DNA from 2 places in the Nicoliella sp. ESL1120 genome. Region 1 is predicted to be linked to the other one. Evidence: a T-box and tRNA genes for the amino acid it is inferred to sense, from the RefSeq annotation. Region 1 holds a T-box; the other holds one or more tRNA genes.
The links. The T-box of region 1 lies ahead of tyrS (tyrosine--tRNA ligase). A T-box ahead of a tRNA ligase gene usually reads a tRNA of that ligase, here a tRNA-Tyr.

Region 1 (10,158 bases):
CTAATGCTACTTGTGATGTATAAGGACTTTAGGCATGTTTTAAGTAAGAGTCGTTACTTTAATTCACACAAAGTAATCATTAGTACTCGTAAAACGATTATTAGAACGTCCGATCCGAATAGATTACGTTCAGCATTGCGTTCTGATGATCCGCAAAGAATTTTGCAGTTGGTAATTAAGGCAACCCCAGATTATATGCCAGTGAAGCAAAAAATTTCAGTATTTGAATATCAAAAATTTAGTCCATATATCAAGTATCGTAAATCAATTATCAAGCCGAATATAAACCATGATTATCAGGTTAAAAACGGTATAATGACTGTTAAATGGACAAATAAGAGTAATCATACTCAACCCCATAAGTTAGCAGTTGTTAAATATGCCCACTCAATCATAAAATTAAATGGGAAACAATTAAAAACCGTTAAGACCGATTCAATCGGTGCGATTACTGTAAATGGAAAATCAGGAGTTAATCATTTAACGATTCAATACCAAAGTGCTGGTTGGTTTAGAGGCCTTATTTGGGTTTCAATCATTGGCTGGATCGGTTTAATTGGTTATGTTATGGCATTAAAAGGTTGATTAAACGCTCTTAAGAGCAAATAAAAAGGTGTGCTAGAATTTAATCTAGCGCACCTTTTATTTGGTTGAGAACCATTTTTGAATACTTGGCCAAGAATCATTATTAATGATCATTCTTGGGGTGTACATTAAATTAGTCTTGTCGTTTACAATTCCAGTATTCAATGTAGCGATCCATTGGAGATTTTGAGAGTTTAAGAAATTAGTTGTTTTATCGGTTCCACCACCATAAGGATAGGCAAATGAAGTTCCGAATTGTCCCGTTTTTTCATGCATAATTCGTTGACTAGTGATAAAGTCACGTTTGAAGTGATTATATTCGTCCGGTCTTTGAATAATTGGGATTAATCCACGGGTTAGGTAGTGCATATTGTTAGTATGCAATTCTAGACTTTGTAAGTTACCGGCTTTTTTCTTGGCTTTTAAAATATTTTTCCAAGTAGCGAACTTAGATCCTTCACGATAACGACCTGTATTTCCGGTAACAATGAAAGTGGTAAACGGGAAGTTATATTTTTCCATTACTGGCATTGCATTTTCAATGGTTGAACGGTCAATATCGTCGAAGGTTAGGACGGCATATTTACCCTTAATTGGTTCTTGATTACTAACCATTTCATACATTTGTTGACCGCTAATGACCTTAATTCCATGATCTTTAAGAAACTTCATTTGTTTCTTGAACTCAGTTGTAGTAACTGCAAAGTCATGGAGTTGTGAGTTATCAGATAGTGATTTAACAACATTAACCCCTAAATCATCATTAATAATTCGGTGATAACAAAAAACTAAAATCCCATTTTTTTGTGAAGCAGCTTGTGCTTTTAATGCATAGTTAGTGTTTTCACCCTTATCGTATTGAACCGTTCTGTGAATCGTTAATGACATTCCAAGAACGATTAGGATTGCAATAATCCAAACAATAATTTTACGAGTTCTTCGTGTCATTTTTTAGATTCCTCCGCATTTTTTTTAATCTATAAAAGCTAAAAATAATAGTTCCAATTCCAAAAAATAAAATTGTATATAGTAGCCCAAAGTAAAATCCGTAGTCTAAGTTAAGAAGTAAGTAGTAAGTAACTAGATTATCTGTGTATAAATCAAAGATAAATCCGTAGTTAACGTAGAAAATAAATAGCACCGCTGACCATAGAGCCGCAAATAAACAAAAATTCCAAATTCTTCTTTTAATACTGATCTTTTTACGAATTACGAAATTATATTGTGGTTTATTTTCCAATTTTAGCGCCCCCGATCCGGACTACGCCATGTTCCAACATGTTCTGGGTCTAAGAAGAATGAAATCATAGCATAGATACAACTGATCAAATTAATGATCCAATAATACATAATGTAAGCAGGGATTAGTAAGAAGTCCCCCCAACTCATAAATGTTGCTTTCTTTGAGAAAGAAAAACTGATTAAGAACTGGGTGAAACTGACCATTAGCATGAATAGTAAAATATTACCATCAAGGGTCAAATTGCGATCCAAAATAAATGTAAGGATGTAGGTAATTGTACTTAGCATTGTAACCACTGCCCACGTGTTACTTACGATTGTTTCAGATAGTAAAAACTTTTCGCTAAAACTACCATGAATCAACATATCACGGTTACCAGCGAGTACTTCTAAACCACCACGCGCCCATCGCTGTCTTTGTTTGATTAGGTTTCGAACGCTTTCTGGAACTAAAATCCAACAAATAATATTGGGGTTATATAATACTTCCCAGTGGTTACGATATAATCGCCATGTAATATCAATATCTTCGGTCATGACCTTCGTGTTCCAACCATTAACCGATTCAACGGCTGTTTTTCTAAAACCAACAATAACTCCTGAAACGGTAGTGATCTTACCAGTTAAGAATGATTCTGCACGCTTAATGATATCGATAACACCGATGTATTCCAGTAATTGAAGGCGGCCCAAAATAGTAGTTCGATTTCTAACAACTGGTTTTCCAGCAACGGCACCAGCCTTAGGGTTATTATTTAAAGTTTTAACAACGTACGAAAGTGAGTCTGGATCTAAAACAGAATCAGAGTCAATTCCCAATAGGTATTCTCCACGAGCAGCTTTCAGCCCTTGGTTCATAGCATTTGCTTTTCCCTGGTTAACGGGGATGGCAACGATTTGGATATTAAATTGTGATTTGTATTGATCCTGTAATCGATGCATTATTTCTAAAGTATCATCTGAACTTTTATCATCGATCAATACAATTTCATAATTTTTATAGGTTAAGTTAGCAAGTGACTTAACCGCTTCTTCCAGGGTATCATGCTCGTTGTGAGCAGGTACTAATATTGAAACCAACGGTTTACGATCGGAATCGTTATCTTGAGTATGATGAAGTGTCCACTCCTTGAAGATACAACCAACGATCCATACGACTGACACCATTACGGGGTATCCGAATATAAAATCGCTAATCATTTTACTGAACCACATAAATTGTTTTCCTCCTTGAAAACTGGGAAGGTAATCTTCCCGACGAAAGATTTGCATTGGGATTTAAGCAAATATAAATTCGAGCTTATCGCAACAAGTTTATTATTGCATAATCCTTTTTATCATACCATATTTTAGATTGCTTATCGCTTGGAATCACATAATTTTATGAATGAAAAAACTTCCAATTATGAAAACAATAAATTGGAAGTTTTAAATTAATTATTATTTTTAATATAAGCCTTAATTTCATCTCCATCATCAACAAAGTAAATTGATTTGGAAGGATCGTCGTTTAAACATCCCATATTGATCGCGGGTTTATCATCAACAGTTCCGATTTCTTTGATGCGGTTCTTTAGCATGCGGGCGATGACGATGTTGTAATTAGTAAAATTACTGGCTTTATCAGCAGCGGCATTGAGAGTGAAACCTGATTCTAAATATGATTTGATTAGTTCGATTTTCATGAGGGTGTGGTAAGAATATTTGCGATTCTGATTTTTAGAACACTTTTTGGATCGAATGTACCCACATTTTTCCCAGTAGCGTAATTTACTCTGGGGGATATCAGTGTAGCTTGCGATTTCACCGATGCCAAACAGAAAGTCTTCGCGTTTGAATAGGTTAAAGATTCTGCTTTTGACTTCTTTAAATGTATCGTCTTCTCTATCCATGATTAATGAGCTCCCCTTTCTAACTTAATTAAAATCAACTTTAATAATATATAATGATTATATAACATATAAGCCTATTGTCAATTTAGTTGACAAAATAAAATGCTAGTGCTAAATTAGATAGTGAAGAAAGTAATATTTGATATCTATTTTATTTATTAATTAGAAAGAAGGAATGTTCTAATGGATAAGCCGTTAGATCAAAAGGGAAACCCATATAGTAGAACTCTACTTGTGTTGTTCCTTTTAATTGGTACTTTTTGTACCGTGTTGAACCAAACGCTATTGGCGACTGCATATCCAAAGCTAATGGATGTGTTTAACATTGATACTTCCACAGTTCAATGGTTAACCAGTGGTTTTTTGATGGTCAATGGGATTTTGATTCCCGTTACCGCTTGGTTATCCAGTCGTTTTAATACCAAGTGGCTTTACATTTCAGCAATGGTGATCTTTGAAGTTGGAACGGTAATGTGTTTCGCTGCGCCAAACTTTGCGACATTATTGTCAGGGCGTTTAATTCAAGCCGTTGGGGTTGGAATTTCAATGCCAATGCTACAAACGATCATGTTATCAATTTTCCCACCTGAAAAGCGGGGGACTGCAATGGGGCTATCCGGAGTTGTAATTGGATTAGCACCTGCAATTGGTCCGACTGTTTCTGGTTGGATTATTGTGAATGCGCAATGGCGTGATCTCTTTGGGATGATCATTCCAATTATGGCATTTGTGATTATCGGTAGTTTATTTGCCATGAAGCCAATCTTACCAACTAGCAAGACGAAGCTCGATTTCCCTTCATTACTATTATCAACGATTGGTTTTGGGAGTGCGCTATACGCATTTTCATCCGTTGGTGATAAGGGATGGGGTAGCGCCGTTGTTATCTCCACGTTAGTTATTGGAGTCATCTTTGTGATTGCATTCATTATGCGTGAATTCAAGACTAGTAATCCATTGGTGAATTTAAACGTATTTAAATCCAAACAATTTACAATCGGCTCAATAATTGGAGCCCTTGCAATGATGTCTTTGATTGGGTTTGAAATGATTCTCCCATTGTATTTACAAATCGTTCGTGGTTACAACGCGTTTCATTCCGGACTAACGCTATTAGCCGGAGCAATGATGATTGGGGTATTGAGTCCATTTACTGGTCGAATCTTCGATAAGTATGGGGCTCGTTACTTAGGAATTAGTGGTTTCTTACTATTAACAATTGGAACGATTCCATTCTTCTTCTTAACTACTGATATGCCAATCATGTACGTGGTAGTGATTTACGCCATCCGTTCTTGTGGGATCGCAATGTCAATGATGACGATTACTACCTATAGTATGAATGCGTTAGATGTTAGTATGATGAATCATGGGACTGCTGCAAATAATACGTTACGGCAAATCGCTAGTTCAATTGCCACTGCGGTAATGACTTCCGTTTTGACCAACGTTACTAATAATGCCAAACCAGCCCATCATTTACTAACTGTTGACCCATTACAATACAAAGATAAAATGCTAAATGCTGTGTTGAGTGGTTATCATTCCGCTTTCTTAGTTGCATTTATCTTTGGTTTGATCGGGTTAGCATTCACGTTCATGCTGAAAAAGGGTAAAAGTATTCCAGAAGCTAAGGTTGAAGGAGGTCGTCAATAATGATTATTATTCTATTAGTGATCGTTGCGATCCTATTCTTCATCTCTTGGAATTTATTAGTAGGCAAGCAACCACTTCATTTGATTTTAAATATTATCTTTACTGCATTGTTGATTGGTGTAATGTTCTTATCAGTTGCCAACTTTAAGTACCACTATGGGATGCATAAGGTGGCTTCTACCGATACTACTACTAAGGTTGCTTCCTTATCACCTAGTCTTAATTTAGTTGTTGACCAACCAGTTGGCCAAAGTAATAGTAAGGATAAGGCGATTGTATACAAGAGCGGTAGTGCTAAGAAGACGGTTAAACCGGATACTGACGTTACTAACGTAGTAGTGAAAAGTAGTAACTTAAAGCACGCTAAGTTAGTTACCAAGACAGTTCGTTGGGAATACAAGAATAGCTTTGAAAGATTTATGTATGGATTAGCCCAAAAGTCATCTGTTTATCATAAGACCAACACACTCTACGTACCAAAGGATTGGTTAGTGCTAAATGCTAAACAGGTCAAGGCATTGCCAACCATCATGAAGCAAGAACAAGCGAAATTGCAAAAGCAATCCGGCGCTTCCCAAGCCCAACAACAAGCAGCATTACAGCAACAAGTGCAAGCATACGTTCAAAAAGAACTGACTTTAGCTGAAAAGGAAGATCCTTCAATGAATGCTGGTGAAAAAGAAGCAGTCGTTAAACAAGCTACTGCTGCTGGTAAGAAGAAGGTCGAAGCTGAAGCAAAAGCAGCTGCACTTAAAAAGTTATTACCATCAGTCCAAGCTCAATTGGACAAAATTAAGTAATTAGTTTATTGACAAAACAGCAGTTGGTTATTATGATATTGGTAATTAAACAAATGCTGAGAAGTAGTTCTAGTATCAAATGAATTTGAGAATTCAGAAACTTAGCGGGGCTGTGAGCTAAGCAATTCATTTGAGAAATTACACCTATGGAGCGTGCATATTTGCCGGGTCATTTCGTTATTAATGGTTAGAGTGATCATTATAAATGATAACTTGGGTGGTACCGCGGAACTATTTTCGTCCCCTATGGCTTATTAAGCTGTAGGGGATTTTTTGTTATCTTAAGGAGGAAATGAAATGGATATTATTGATGATTTAAAGTGGCGTGGCGCCATTAATCAACAAACGGATGCAGAAGGTTTGAACGAACTAGTTAATGAAAAGAAAATTGGACTATACGCTGGAATTGACCCAACTGGTGACAGTATGCACATTGGGCATTTAATTCCATTCATGATCTTAAAGCGTTTTCAATTAGCGGGACACCATCCAGTGATCTTAGTGGGTGGGGCAACCGGCTCAATTGGTGATCCTAGTGGTAAAAAGGCTGAAAGAAAGCTACAAACGATGGACCAAGTTAAACATAATGAAGAAGCCTTAACTAAGCAAATGACCAAGTTATTTGGCCAAGACGGTAGTTTTACGATCGTTAATAACTATGATTGGATTTCCAAGTTCACGCTACTAGACTTTCTTCGTGATTACGGAAAGGTATTCAACGTGAATACGATGTTGAATAAGGAAGTCGTTGCTAGTCGTTTGGATGCTGGGATTTCATTTACTGAATTCACCTACCAAATTTTACAATCGATGGACTTCTTACACCTCTTTAAGAACAACGACGTACAACTTGAAATTGGTGGGTCTGATCAATGGGGTAACATTACCTCTGGAACTGACCTAATTCACAAGATGGAAGGTGCCGATGCGAAGGTATACGGGCTTACGATTCCATTGATGCTTAAGTCTGATGGAACTAAGTTTGGTAAGACTGCAGGTGGAGCAGTTTGGTTAGATCCTGAAAAGACAACTCCATACGAATTTTACCAATTCTGGATCAATCAAGATGATCGGGATGTTGTGAAGTACTTGAAGTACTTTACGTTCCTTAGTCATGAAGAGATTGAAGAGTTGGCTGAAAAGGTGAAAACAGAACCTAAGAAACGCGAAGCCCAAAGAAGATTGGCTGAAGAAGTTACTAAGTTCGTCCATGGTGAAAAGGCAGTTGAAGAAGCTGAAAATATCACCAAAGCTTTATTTACAAATGGAATCAAGAATTTAACCGTAAGTGAAGTTGAACAAGGTTTTAAGAACATGCCAAGTGTCGACGTTAGTTCTGAACCAAATGATATTATTCAATGGTTAGTTGATGATACTAAAATTGAACCATCAAGAAGACAAGCTAGGGAAGATGTCAAAAATGGTGCGATCAGAATTAATGGTGAAAAGGTTGATGATGTTGAAGCAGTAATTAACCCGAACGATAATTTTGATGGTAAATTCGTAGTTGTTAGAAAAGGTAAAAAGCGTTACTACTTAGCACGAGTTACTAAGTAGGAGTTTGATTAATGGGCCATGGTTAATAATTTATCCATGGCCCATTTTTTATTTAGCAAAGTCATTTCAAATTAATTTTATTTTTTATGTTGACATTAAAGTTTGAACGCGGTATATTATTACTTGCGTTATTCATTTCGACTAACAACTTTCAAAAGTTGTTCAAAATTAATTTTAAAAAATCGTTGACATCCAGTTAGCAATTTGATATTATTAAATAGTTGTCGTTAAGAGCGACGCGCAAAAGTAGATCTTTGAAAACTGAACAAAATTATGACAAAAAATGTGTAAGGAACTTCATTTTAAATGAAGTACAAAAAACTTATGCGAAGTCAATTCGCTTTAAAGTAACAAATATTAAGAAGAGCTAACGTTAAGCTTTTCATCATAAGATGAGAGTTTGATCCTGGCTCAGGACGAACGTTGGCGGCGTGCCTAATACATGCAAGTCGAACGAACTTCCGTTAATGATAGTTGATGCTTGCATTAACTTGACTTAACATCGAAGTGAGTGGCGAACTGGTGAGTAACACGTAGGTAACTTGCCCTAAAGCGGGGGATAACATTTGGAAACAAGTGCTAATACCGCATAACAACAAAAACCGCATGGTTTTTGTTTGAAAGATGCGTTTGCATCACTTTAGGATGGACCTGCGGCGTATTAGCTTGTTGGTGGGGTAATGGCCTACCAAGGCAATGATACGTAGCCGACCTGAGAGGGTAATCGGCCACAATGGGACTGAGACACGGCCCATACTCCTACGGGAGGCAGCAGTAGGGAATCTTCCACAATGGACGCAAGTCTGATGGAGCAACGCCGCGTGAGTGAAGAAGGGTTTCGGCTCGTAAAACTCTGTTGTTAAAGAAGAACAAGTTTGATAGGAAATGATCAAGCTTTGACGGTATTTAACCAGAAAGTCACGGCTAACTACGTGCCAGCAGCCGCGGTAATACGTAGGTGGCAAACGTTGTCCGGATTTATTGGGCGTAAAGCGAGCGCAGGCGGTTTTTTAAGTCTGATGTGAAAGCCTTCGGCTTAACCGGAGAAGTGCATCGGAAACTGAGAAACTTGAGTGCAGAAGAGGACAGTGGAACTCCATGTGTAGCGGTGAAATGCGTAGATATATGGAAGAACACCAGTGGCGAAGGCGGCTGTCTGGTCTGTAACTGACGCTGAGGCTCGAAAGCATGGGTAGCAAACAGGATTAGATACCCTGGTAGTCCATGCCGTAAACGATGAATGCTAGGTGTTAGAGGGTTTCCGCCCTTTAGTGCCGCAGCTAACGCATTAAGCATTCCGCCTGGGGAGTACGACCGCAAGGTTGAAACTCAAAGGAATTGACGGGGACCCGCACAAGTGGTGGAGCATGTGGTTTAATTCGATGCTACGCGAAGAACCTTACCAGGCCTTGACATCTCCTGCAAAGCTAAGAGATTAGCCGTTCCCTTCGGGGACAGGATGACAGGTGGTGCATGGTTGTCGTCAGCTCGTGTCGTGAGATGTTGGGTTAAGTCCCGCAACGAGCGCAACCCCTATTATTAGTTGCCAGCATTAAGTTGGGCACTCTAGTGAGACTGCCGGTGACAAACCGGAGGAAGGTGGGGACGACGTCAAATCATCATGCCCCTTATGGCCTGGGCTACACACGTGCTACAATGGACGGTACAACGAGTCGCAAAACCGCGAGGTCAAGCTAATCTCTTAAAGCCGTTCTCAGTTCGGATTGCAGGCTGCAACTCGCCTGCATGAAGTTGGAATCACTAGTAATCGTGGATCAGCATGCCACGGTGAATACGTTCCCGGGTCTTGTACACACCGCCCGTCACACCATGAGAGTTAGTAATACCCAAAGTCGGTGCAGTAACCTCTTTTGAGGAGCTAGCCGCCTAAGGTAGGACTGATGATTAGGGTGAAGTCGTAACAAGGTAGCCGTAGGAGAACCTGCGGCTGGATCACCTCCTTTCTAAGGAATAATTCGGAACCTTACACAGTCATAGTTTTGTTTAGTTTTGAGAGGTCTACTCTCAAACTTGGTTCTTTGAAAACTAGATAATATTTTAATTTTTCCAAATTATTGAATTGTATTAAATACAATTTCAACCGAGAACACCGCGTTATTTTGAGTTTTTTAAATTAGTTTTATTCGTATTTACTCAATTAACCAAATACCACTCCGTGGTAATAGGTTAAGTTATTAAGGGCGCATGGTGGATGCCTTGGTACTAGGAGCCGATGAAGGACGGGACTAACGCCGATATGCTTCGGGGAGCTGTACGTAAGCTTTGATCCGGAGATTTCCGAATGGGGAAACCCAATAAATTTAATCGTTTATTATTCAATGACGAATTCATACTCATTGAAAGGCAGACGTGGGGAACTGAAACATCTAAGTACCCACAGGAAGAGAAAGAAAATTCGATTCCCT
Region 2 (10,158 bases), 360 kb from region 1:
TCACCAATGAGTTGAATCATTGCCATCAAGGATAATAGAATTACTGCTAAATAAATCGTCCCTAAGTAATCAATATTCATTGTCTTTCGATCATGATCTTCATTCAAATAGAATGCAATTACCCCTAATATAATTAAACCAATTGGAATATTTAATAGAAAAATCCAACGCCAATTAAATGTATCAACGATAAATCCTCCCAATAATGGTGCAATTACAGCTGAAATCCCCCACCCCGCTCCGTTTAAGCCAATTACTTTAGAACGTTTGGAAAATGGATAGATATCAGCAATTATTGCATATGAAATGGGTAAAATCACGCCCGCACCAATTCCTTGAATTGCACGCCAAATAATCAACATTTGCATACTGGTAGCTAATCCAGATAATAGTGAACCAGCAATAAAGACACTCAAGCCAGTAATTAAAACTCTTTTTCTGCCAAGTTGATCAGATAATTTCCCATAAATGGGGGTTGCAACTGAACTGGTTAATAAATAAATAGAAAAGACCCAATTCATTAATGAAACTCCATGTAGTTCTCCAACGATCGTTGGCATTGCTGTTGACACAATTGTTCCTTCGATCGAGCTTAAAAAAGTTCCAACAAATAACGCAATTGTAATAATTAAGGTATTCTTTTCACTATTTTGTTCGTTATTCATATTTCCACCTATCTTAAATAATAAAAAGCCCACCCGTTAATATAGGTGGGCTTTTTATTTAATTATTTATTAAATAATGATTTTAATTCATCAACTTTATCTGTGTGTTCCCATGGTAGATCAACATCAGTTCTACCAAAGTGTCCATAAGCAGCAGTTGGTTCATAAATTGGTCTTTGAAGATCAAGCATTTTAATAATTCCAGCAGGTCTCAAATCAAATACCTTTCGAACAGCTGTCGTTAAAGCTTCCTCTGAAAATTCACTCGTGTCATAAGTATCAATTGAAATCGAAACAGGTTCTGCAACCCCAATGGCATAAGCAAGTTGAATTTCAACTTTATGAGCAAGCCCTGCTGCAACGATATTTTTAGCAATGTATCTTGCAGCATAACTAGCAGAACGGTCTACCTTAGTAGCATCCTTACCTGAAAAAGCTCCTCCACCATGATGAGCAGCCCCACCATAGGTATCAACAATAATCTTTCGACCAGTTAAACCAGCATCACCCTGTGGACCACCAATTACGAAACGACCAGTTGGATTAATGAAATACTTGGTTTTATCATCGAGTAAATCATTAGGGATAACTACTTTAATGACTTTATTTATAATATCTTCCCTAATTTGATCTAAATTAGCCTCTGGACTGTGTTGAGTACTAATAACAACTGTATCAACTCTAAATGGTTTATCGTTGTCATCATATTCGACCGTAACTTCAGCCTTAGCATCAGGTCTTAAATAAGAAATGGTACCATTTTTTCTAACTTCTGCAGTTTTGCGCATCAATTTATGGCTAAGTGAAATTGGAAGTGGCATTAATTCAGGAGTTTCGTCAATCGCATACCCAAACATAATTCCTTGATCACCAGCACCAATTTTATTTAAAATATCGTCGTCTGATCCTTCACGGCTTTCAAGAGCATCATCAACCCCTTGTGCAATATCTGGTGATTGTTCATCAATTGCAACCATTACAGCACAAGTATCAGCATCAAAGCCTAAAGAACTGTTAGTATAACCAATTCTTCTAATTGTATCTCTAACTACTTTCTGAATATTTACATATGCAGTCGTAGAAATTTCACCAAATACAAGCACTAATCCAGTTGTGACTGAAGTTTCACAAGCAACCCGTGCATTTGGATCCTTTGCAAGTAGTGCATCTAAAATTGCATCACTAATCTGATCAGCAATTTTATCTGGATGGCCTTCAGAAACAGATTCTGAAGTAAATAAATGTCTTTCTCTCATAATATATTAATTCCCCCTAATTATTTTGGTTACAAGGCAGCTTCACTGAATGTGAATCCTATCGGGAATAGACTCATAACTATATAAGAGTATCATAAAAGTAATCGAATTAAAAGAATGGTATGATTCAATTGTTCAAAAATTAATCAAAAGCACAAAAAAAGATTCTCATAGTAAATATGAGAATCTTTTTTAAGATACCGGAGGTGGGGTTCGAACCCACACGACCTAAACGGTCACTGGATTTTGAGTCCAGCGCGTCTGCCAATTCCGCCACTCCGGCAAAAAATATAAAACAAAGGCGGTAACCGGATTTGAACCGGTGATAAAGGTTTTGCAGACCTCTGCCTTACCACTTGGCTATACCGCCATTTCAAACTATTAAAGAAAGTTATCACCATGGGATAAAGCCTAATAATCAAACTATTTAGTTTGAATTAAGGGCGGTATGTGGGAATCGAACCCACGCGTGTCGGATCCACAAACCGATGTGTTAACCACTTCACCAATACCGCCATAGCATTAAACAGGGATAGTAGGAATCGAACCCACATCAACGGTTTTGGAGACCGGTATTCTGCCCTTGAACTATATCCCTAAATTATGGAGGGGAGTGGATTCGAACCACCGAACCCGAAGGAGCGGATTTACAGTCCGCCGCGTTTAGCCAGACTTCGCTACCCCTCCGTAAATGGCGCGGGACAGAATCGAACTGCCGACACACGGAGCTTCAATCCGTTGCTCTACCAACTGAGCTACCGAGCCAAAAAATTGCTAGGGTAAATATTTAATTTTTGAATTAATCAAAAAACGGTCCGTACGAGACTCGAACTCGTGATCTCCGCCGTGACAGGGCGGCGTCATAACCAACTGGACCAACGGACCATTTTTTTGCAATTTTATATCATTAGTAAAATTAATTACTAATGACCCGTACGGGATTCGAACCCATGTTACTGCCGTGAAAGGGCAGTGTCTTAACCACTTGACCAACGGGTCATACAACATAGTATGGAGAGTGAGGGATTCGAACCCTCGAAACAGGCTTTAACCCGTTTACATCATTTCCAATGATGCTCCTTCGGCCTCTCGGACAACTCTCCAAGAACTCCGGCAGGCGGGCTCGAACCGTCGACAACCTGATTAACAGTCAGGTGCTCTACCAACTGAGCTATGCCGGAATAATTGCGTGGCAACGTCCTATCCTTGCAGGGGGCGATCCCCCAACTACTTTTGGCGTTCAAAAGCTTAACTTCTGTGTTCGACATGGGAACAGGTGTATCCTTCTGGCCATCATCACCACACTATTTAACTGCGAGAACTTCGTTCTCTCAAAACTAGATAATATCTTATTCTTCCGTGAGAACAACCTTACTTGGTTAAGTCCTCGACCAATTAGTACTGGTCCGCTCCATGCATCACTGCACTTCCACTTCCAGCCTATCTACCTGATCATCTTTCAGGGGTCTTACTTCCATAAAGGAATGGGAAATCTCATCTCGAGGTGGGTTTCACACTTAGATGCTTTCAGCGTTTATCTCATCCATACATAGCTACCCAGCGATGCGCCTGGCGGCACAACTGGTACACCAGCGGTATGTCCACTCCGGTCCTCTCGTACTAAGAGCAGCTCCTCTCAAATTTCCTACGCCCGCGACGGATAGGGACCGAACTGTCTCACGACGTTCTGAACCCAGCTCGCGTACCGCTTTAATGGGCGAACAGCCCAACCCTTGGGACCAACTACAGCCCCAGGATGCGATGAGCCGACATCGAGGTGCCAAACCTCCCCGTCGATGTGAACTCTTGGGGGAGATAAGCCTGTTATCCCCAGGGTAGCTTTTATCCGTTGAGCGATGGCCCTTCCATACGGTACCACCGGATCACTAAGCCCGACTTTCGTCCCTGCTCGACCTGTATGTCTCGCAGTCAAGCTCCCTTCTGCCTTTACACTCGTCGAATGATTTCCAACCATTCTGAGGGAACCTTTGGGCGCCTCCGTTACTGTTTAGGAGGCGACCGCCCCAGTCAAACTGCCAACCAGACACTGTCTCCCACCACGATCAGTGGTGCGGGTTAGAGTGTTCATACAGCGAGGGTAGTATCCCACCAATGCCTCCATCGAGACTAGCGTCCCGACTTCTATGGCTCCTACCTATCCTGTACAAGCTATACAAACACCCAATATCAAGTTACAGTAAAGCTCCATGGGGTCTTTCCGTCCTGTCGCGGGTAACCTGCTTCTTCACAGGTATCTCAATTTCACCGAGTCTCTCGTTGAGACAGTGCTCAGATCGTTACGCCTTTCGTGCGGGTCGGAACTTACCCGACAAGGAATTTCGCTACCTTAGGACCGTTATAGTTACGGCCGCCGTTTACTGGGGCTTCGTTTCTGGGCTTCGCCGAAGCTAACTCATCCACTTAACCTTCCAGCACCGGGCAGGCGTCAGCCCCTATACTTCATCTTACGATTTTGCAGAAACCTGTGTTTTTGATAAACAGTCGCCTGAGCTTTTTCACTGCGGCTGCACATAGTGCAGCACCCCTTCTCCCGAAGTTACGGGGTCATTTTGCCGAGTTCCTTAACGAGAGTTCACTCGCTCACCTTAGGATTCTCTCCTCGACTACCTGTGTCGGTTTGCGGTACGGGTAGTTAACTACTAACTAGAAACTTTTCTCGGTAGTGTGACATCAACGACTTCCCTACTAAATTTCGGTCCTCATCACACCTTGTCAACACGGTATTAAGCATTTGACTCAATACCTGACTTAGTGCTTGAACATCCATATCCAACAGGATGCTACGTTTAGCCTCCTACGTCCTTCCATCGGTCAAACATAGTTAACTAGTACAGGAATCTCAACCTGTTATCCATCGCCTACGCCTCTCGGCCTCGGCTTAGGTCCCGACTAACCCTGGGAGGACGAGCCTTCCCCAGGAAACCTTAGTCATTCGGTGGATCAGATTCTCACTGATCTTTCGCTACTCATACCGGCATTCTCACTTCTAAGCGCTCCACCAGTCCTTACGGTCTGGCTTCATTGCCCTTAGAACGCTCTCCTATCACGCAACATAAGTTGCGTCCACAATCTCGGTAATATGCTTAGCCCCGGTAAATTTTCGGCGCAGAATCACTCGACTAGTGAGCTATTACGCACTCTTTAAATGGTGGCTGCTTCTGAGCCAACATCCTAGTTGTCTATGCAACTCCACATCCTTTTCCACTCAGCATATATTTAGGGACCTTAATTGGTGGTCTGGGCTGTTCCCCTTTCGACGGTGGATCTTATCACTCATCGTCTGACTCCTGGATATAAATCAATGGCATTCGGAGTTTATCTGAATTTAGTAACCCAAGACGGGCCCCTCACCCAAACAGTGCTCTACTTCCATGATTCTCGACTCCAAGGCTAACCCTAAAGCTATTTCGGAGAGAACCAGCTATCTCCAAGTTCGTTTGGAATTTCACCGCTACCCACACCTCATCCCAGCACTTTTCAACGTACACGGGTTCGGCCCTCCGGTGTGTTTTACCACACTTTCAGCCTGGACATGGGTAGATCACCTGGTTTCGGGTCTATCACAACATACTATATCGCCCTATTCAGACTCGCTTTCGCTACGGCTCCGACTTTTCATCTTAACCTTGCATGTTATCATAACTCGCCGGTTCATTCTGCAAGAGGCACGCTATCACCCATTAACGGGCTCTAACTGCTTGTAGGCACATGGTTTCAGGAACTATTTCACTCCCCTTCCGGGGTGCTTTTCACCTTTCCCTCACGGTACTGGTTCACTATCGGTCACTAGGGAGTATTTAGCCTTGGGAGATGGTCCTCCCGGATTCCGGCAATGTTTCACGTGTATTGCCGTACTCAGGATCCTGAACTGAGGGAATTAGATTTCGTCTACAGGGCTATCACCTTGTGTCGCAGAACTTCCCAGATCTTTCGACTATCTAATTCTTTGGTAACTCAAATGTTCAGTCCTACAACCCCACCGAGTAAACTCGATGGTTTGGGCTGTTCCCCGTTCGCTCGCCGCTACTGAGGGAATCGAATTTTCTTTCTCTTCCTGTGGGTACTTAGATGTTTCAGTTCCCCACGTCTGCCTTTCAATGAGTATGAATTCGTCATTGAATAATAAACGATTAAATTTATTGGGTTTCCCCATTCGGAAATCTCCGGATCAAAGCTTACGTACAGCTCCCCGAAGCATATCGGCGTTAGTCCCGTCCTTCATCGGCTCCTAGTACCAAGGCATCCACCATGCGCCCTTAATAACTTAACCTATTACCACGTAGTGGTATTTGGTTAATTGAGTAAATACGAATAAAACTAATTTAAAAAACTCAAAATAACGCGGTGTTCTCGGTTGAAATTGTATTTAATACAATTCAATAATTTGGAAAAATTAAAATATTATCTAGTTTTCAAAGAACCAAGTTTGAGAGTAGACCTCTCAAAACTAAACAAAACTATGACTGTGCAAGGTTCCGAATTATTCCTTAGAAAGGAGGTGATCCAGCCGCAGGTTCTCCTACGGCTACCTTGTTACGACTTCACCCTAATCATCAGTCCTACCTTAGGCGGCTAGCTCCTCAAAAGAGGTTACTGCACCGACTTTGGGTATTACTAACTCTCATGGTGTGACGGGCGGTGTGTACAAGACCCGGGAACGTATTCACCGTGGCATGCTGATCCACGATTACTAGTGATTCCAACTTCATGCAGGCGAGTTGCAGCCTGCAATCCGAACTGAGAACGGCTTTAAGAGATTAGCTTGACCTCGCGGTTTCGCAACTCGTTGTACCGTCCATTGTAGCACGTGTGTAGCCCAGGCCATAAGGGGCATGATGATTTGACGTCGTCCCCACCTTCCTCCGGTTTGTCACCGGCAGTCTCACTAGAGTGCCCAACTGAATGCTGGCAACTAATAATAGGGGTTGCGCTCGTTGCGGGACTTAACCCAACATCTCACGACACGAGCTGACGACAACCATGCACCACCTGTCATCCTGTCCCCGAAGGGAACGGCTAATCTCTTAGCTTTGCAGGAGATGTCAAGGCCTGGTAAGGTTCTTCGCGTAGCATCGAATTAAACCACATGCTCCACCACTTGTGCGGGTCCCCGTCAATTCCTTTGAGTTTCAACCTTGCGGTCGTACTCCCCAGGCGGAATGCTTAATGCGTTAGCTGCGGCACTAAAGGGCGGAAACCCTCTAACACCTAGCATTCATCGTTTACGGCATGGACTACCAGGGTATCTAATCCTGTTTGCTACCCATGCTTTCGAGCCTCAGCGTCAGTTACAGACCAGACAGCCGCCTTCGCCACTGGTGTTCTTCCATATATCTACGCATTTCACCGCTACACATGGAGTTCCACTGTCCTCTTCTGCACTCAAGTTTCTCAGTTTCCGATGCACTTCTCCGGTTAAGCCGAAGGCTTTCACATCAGACTTAAAAAACCGCCTGCGCTCGCTTTACGCCCAATAAATCCGGACAACGTTTGCCACCTACGTATTACCGCGGCTGCTGGCACGTAGTTAGCCGTGACTTTCTGGTTAAATACCGTCAAAGCTTGATCATTTCCTATCAAACTTGTTCTTCTTTAACAACAGAGTTTTACGAGCCGAAACCCTTCTTCACTCACGCGGCGTTGCTCCATCAGACTTGCGTCCATTGTGGAAGATTCCCTACTGCTGCCTCCCGTAGGAGTATGGGCCGTGTCTCAGTCCCATTGTGGCCGATTACCCTCTCAGGTCGGCTACGTATCATTGCCTTGGTAGGCCATTACCCCACCAACAAGCTAATACGCCGCAGGTCCATCCTAAAGTGATGCAAACGCATCTTTCAAACAAAAGCCATGCGGTTTTTGTTGTTATGCGGTATTAGCACTTGTTTCCAAATGTTATCCCCCGCTTTAGGGCAAGTTACCTACGTGTTACTCACCAGTTCGCCACTCACTTCGATGTTAAGTCAAGTTAATGCAAGCATCAACTATCATTAACGGAAGTTCGTTCGACTTGCATGTATTAGGCACGCCGCCAACGTTCGTCCTGAGCCAGGATCAAACTCTCATCTTATGATGAAAAGCTTAACGTTAGCTCTTCTTAATTTTGTTACTTTTTAAAGCGAATTGACTTCGCATAAGTTTTTTGTACTTCATTTAAAATGAAGTTCCTTACACATTTTTTGTCATAATTTTGTTCAGTTTTCAAAGATCTACTTCAGTCAGCTTCTTTTATGATTTGAAACTAACTATTAAATGTTATCACAAAGTGTTGATTAATGTCAACATCTTTTGAATTTATTTTATAAATCAATCGATGTCTTTATGACAACAAAAAATATCTTAACAAGATTAACAGTTTAAGTCAACCCTTTTTATTTAGAAATTTTAATTTGATCAATTAAAACATCTTGCAATGGTTTGTCAGCTGAGTCAACCTTAACATTAGCTATCTTGTCAACAACGTTCATTCCACTAACCACTTGGCCAAAAACAGTGTGTCTAAAATCTAACCACGGGGTCCCACCATTCTTCTTATAAGCATCAATAATTGGTTTTGGAAAATTAGCGTCTTCAAGTTGATTTAATATTTCAGCATTGATTTTCTTACTTTGAACAATAAAGAATTGACTTCCATTTGTATTCGGACCAGCATTAGCCATCGATACTGCACCACGAATATTATAGAGTTGATCAGAAAATTCATCTTCAAATGGTTGATGCCAAATACTTTCACCACCATTACCCGTTCCGGTTGGATCGCCAGTTTGAATCATAAAATCATTAATCACCCTATGAAAGCTACAATGATCATAATAATTAGCATTAGCTAATTCAACAAAATTTTTTACAGTATTAGGGGCTTCATCAGGAAATAGTTGAATTTTAATGTTTCCCTTGCTGGTTTCGATAGTAGCATATAACCCATTTGCTTTATTCGTTTCTAATTGTGGGTATTCAGTCATTTTAATCCTCCTACTTGTTCAAAATTAATTAATCAAACACTAAATATTATCCATGGTTTTGCAGATAAAATCAAATGCTATCTTTTATTTTTTTATAAATTAGATTGCAAAAGCGAATCGGCTATTACCTTTTCTGCTAGAATGTAATTACTAAAATTTATGAGGAGCGAGTCTTTTGGGACAATTAATCGATTTCACACTAAACATTGATAAACATATTATCAATATTGTTAACAACTTTGGAAACTGGACTTATCTAATTTTATTTCTAGTCATATTAATTGAAACTGGTGCAGTCATCCTACCGTTTTTACCGGGGGATTCATTATTATTTGCTGCTGCAGCACTATCTGCAAATGCTAGTTATTCTTTAAATATTTGGATTTTTATTGGATTATTTTTAATTGCATCAATCGCTGGAGATTCAATTAATTTCTTAATTGGTTCGAAAGTAGGAACAAAAATGCTAAATAACAAATGGGTGCAAAAAGTAATTAAACCAGAACAGATCGAAAAAACAAACTACTTTTTTAAAAAGCACGGTTCTGCAGCAATCTTTTTAGCTAGATTTATGCCGATCATTCGGACATTAATCCCATTCGTTGCTGCTAGCAGTAAAATGAATTACAAACGATTCGCTATCCACAACATTCCTGCATGTTTCACCTGGGTATTAATCTGTTGCGGTGCTGGATACTTCTTCGGTAATATTCCTTTTATCAAAGAACATTTTTCAGCAGTTATTTTAGGAATTATTTTGATTTCATTAATGCCAGCGATCATTGGGCTAATCAAAGAAAAAATTAGTAAATAAAAACCACCGTAACGGTGGTTTTTTTATTTTAGATCGCGTTTACCAAGATAATATAATAAGCAATTTAAAACGGCGATGAAAATAATTAATAGCAAAAATGATTGAACGAAAAAACCAATTGGCAGTGCATTAATAATGGGATCGTAATCAGGATTAAAAATCCAATCTTGGTTTCTAAAAACCAATTTGTGAAAAAGGATAAACCACTTATCAAAATTAACTAATACAACCGTTACCAATGCTAATAACGTAATCATTAACACCTTAATCGGTACCATCATTCTCCATCGTTGCTTTAACAATGATAATTTTATTATTCCCCTCAAAGTAAACAACCCTGAAACAACCATAAAAAGATTGTTGAAAATAATTAAATGTTTAACATCACTAAAATGCTTGATTCCATTAGCAGTTGAGGCAAAATGATGAAATTTTAAGTGTTG

Region 2: it encodes a tRNA-Tyr, which carries the amino acid that the T-box ahead of tyrS (tyrosine--tRNA ligase) is inferred to sense. The anticodon was not compared.

Annotation. Positions count from the first base shown of each region.
Region 1 is NZ_CP196383.1:59,415-69,572, reverse strand. Features, by position in the region: gene ACSYTE_RS00305 (hypothetical protein) at 1-585, shown strand, start outside; gene ACSYTE_RS00300 (polysaccharide deacetylase family protein) at 643-1,533, opposite strand; gene ACSYTE_RS00295 (glycosyltransferase) at 1,828-3,042, opposite strand; gene ACSYTE_RS00290 (MerR family transcriptional regulator) at 3,261-3,719, opposite strand; gene ACSYTE_RS00285 (MDR family MFS transporter) at 3,903-5,375, shown strand; gene ACSYTE_RS00280 (DUF4811 domain-containing protein) at 5,375-6,175, shown strand; T-box leader at 6,225-6,423, shown strand; gene tyrS (tyrosine--tRNA ligase) at 6,473-7,732, shown strand; rRNA gene ACSYTE_RS00270 (16S ribosomal RNA) at 8,121-9,696, shown strand; rRNA gene ACSYTE_RS00265 (23S ribosomal RNA) at 9,918-10,158, shown strand, end outside.
Region 2 is NZ_CP196383.1:1,255,706-1,265,863, forward strand. Features, by position in the region: gene ACSYTE_RS05365 (MDR family MFS transporter) at 1-665, opposite strand, end outside; gene metK (methionine adenosyltransferase) at 728-1,921, opposite strand; SMK box riboswitch at 1,924-2,005, opposite strand; tRNA gene ACSYTE_RS05375 (tRNA-Leu) at 2,120-2,204, opposite strand; tRNA gene ACSYTE_RS05380 (tRNA-Cys) at 2,221-2,291, opposite strand; tRNA gene ACSYTE_RS05385 (tRNA-His) at 2,364-2,436, opposite strand; tRNA gene ACSYTE_RS05390 (tRNA-Trp) at 2,449-2,519, opposite strand; tRNA gene ACSYTE_RS05395 (tRNA-Tyr) at 2,526-2,608, opposite strand; tRNA gene ACSYTE_RS05400 (tRNA-Phe) at 2,614-2,686, opposite strand; tRNA gene ACSYTE_RS05405 (tRNA-Asp) at 2,733-2,806, opposite strand; tRNA gene ACSYTE_RS05410 (tRNA-Glu) at 2,849-2,920, opposite strand; tRNA gene ACSYTE_RS05415 (tRNA-Ser) at 2,934-3,024, opposite strand; tRNA gene ACSYTE_RS05420 (tRNA-Asn) at 3,030-3,102, opposite strand; rRNA gene rrf (5S ribosomal RNA) at 3,109-3,225, opposite strand; rRNA gene ACSYTE_RS05430 (23S ribosomal RNA) at 3,297-6,212, opposite strand; rRNA gene ACSYTE_RS05435 (16S ribosomal RNA) at 6,434-8,009, opposite strand; gene ACSYTE_RS05440 (peptidylprolyl isomerase) at 8,311-8,901, opposite strand; gene ACSYTE_RS05445 (VTT domain-containing protein) at 9,077-9,715, shown strand; gene ACSYTE_RS05450 (TIGR01906 family membrane protein) at 9,739-10,158, opposite strand, start outside.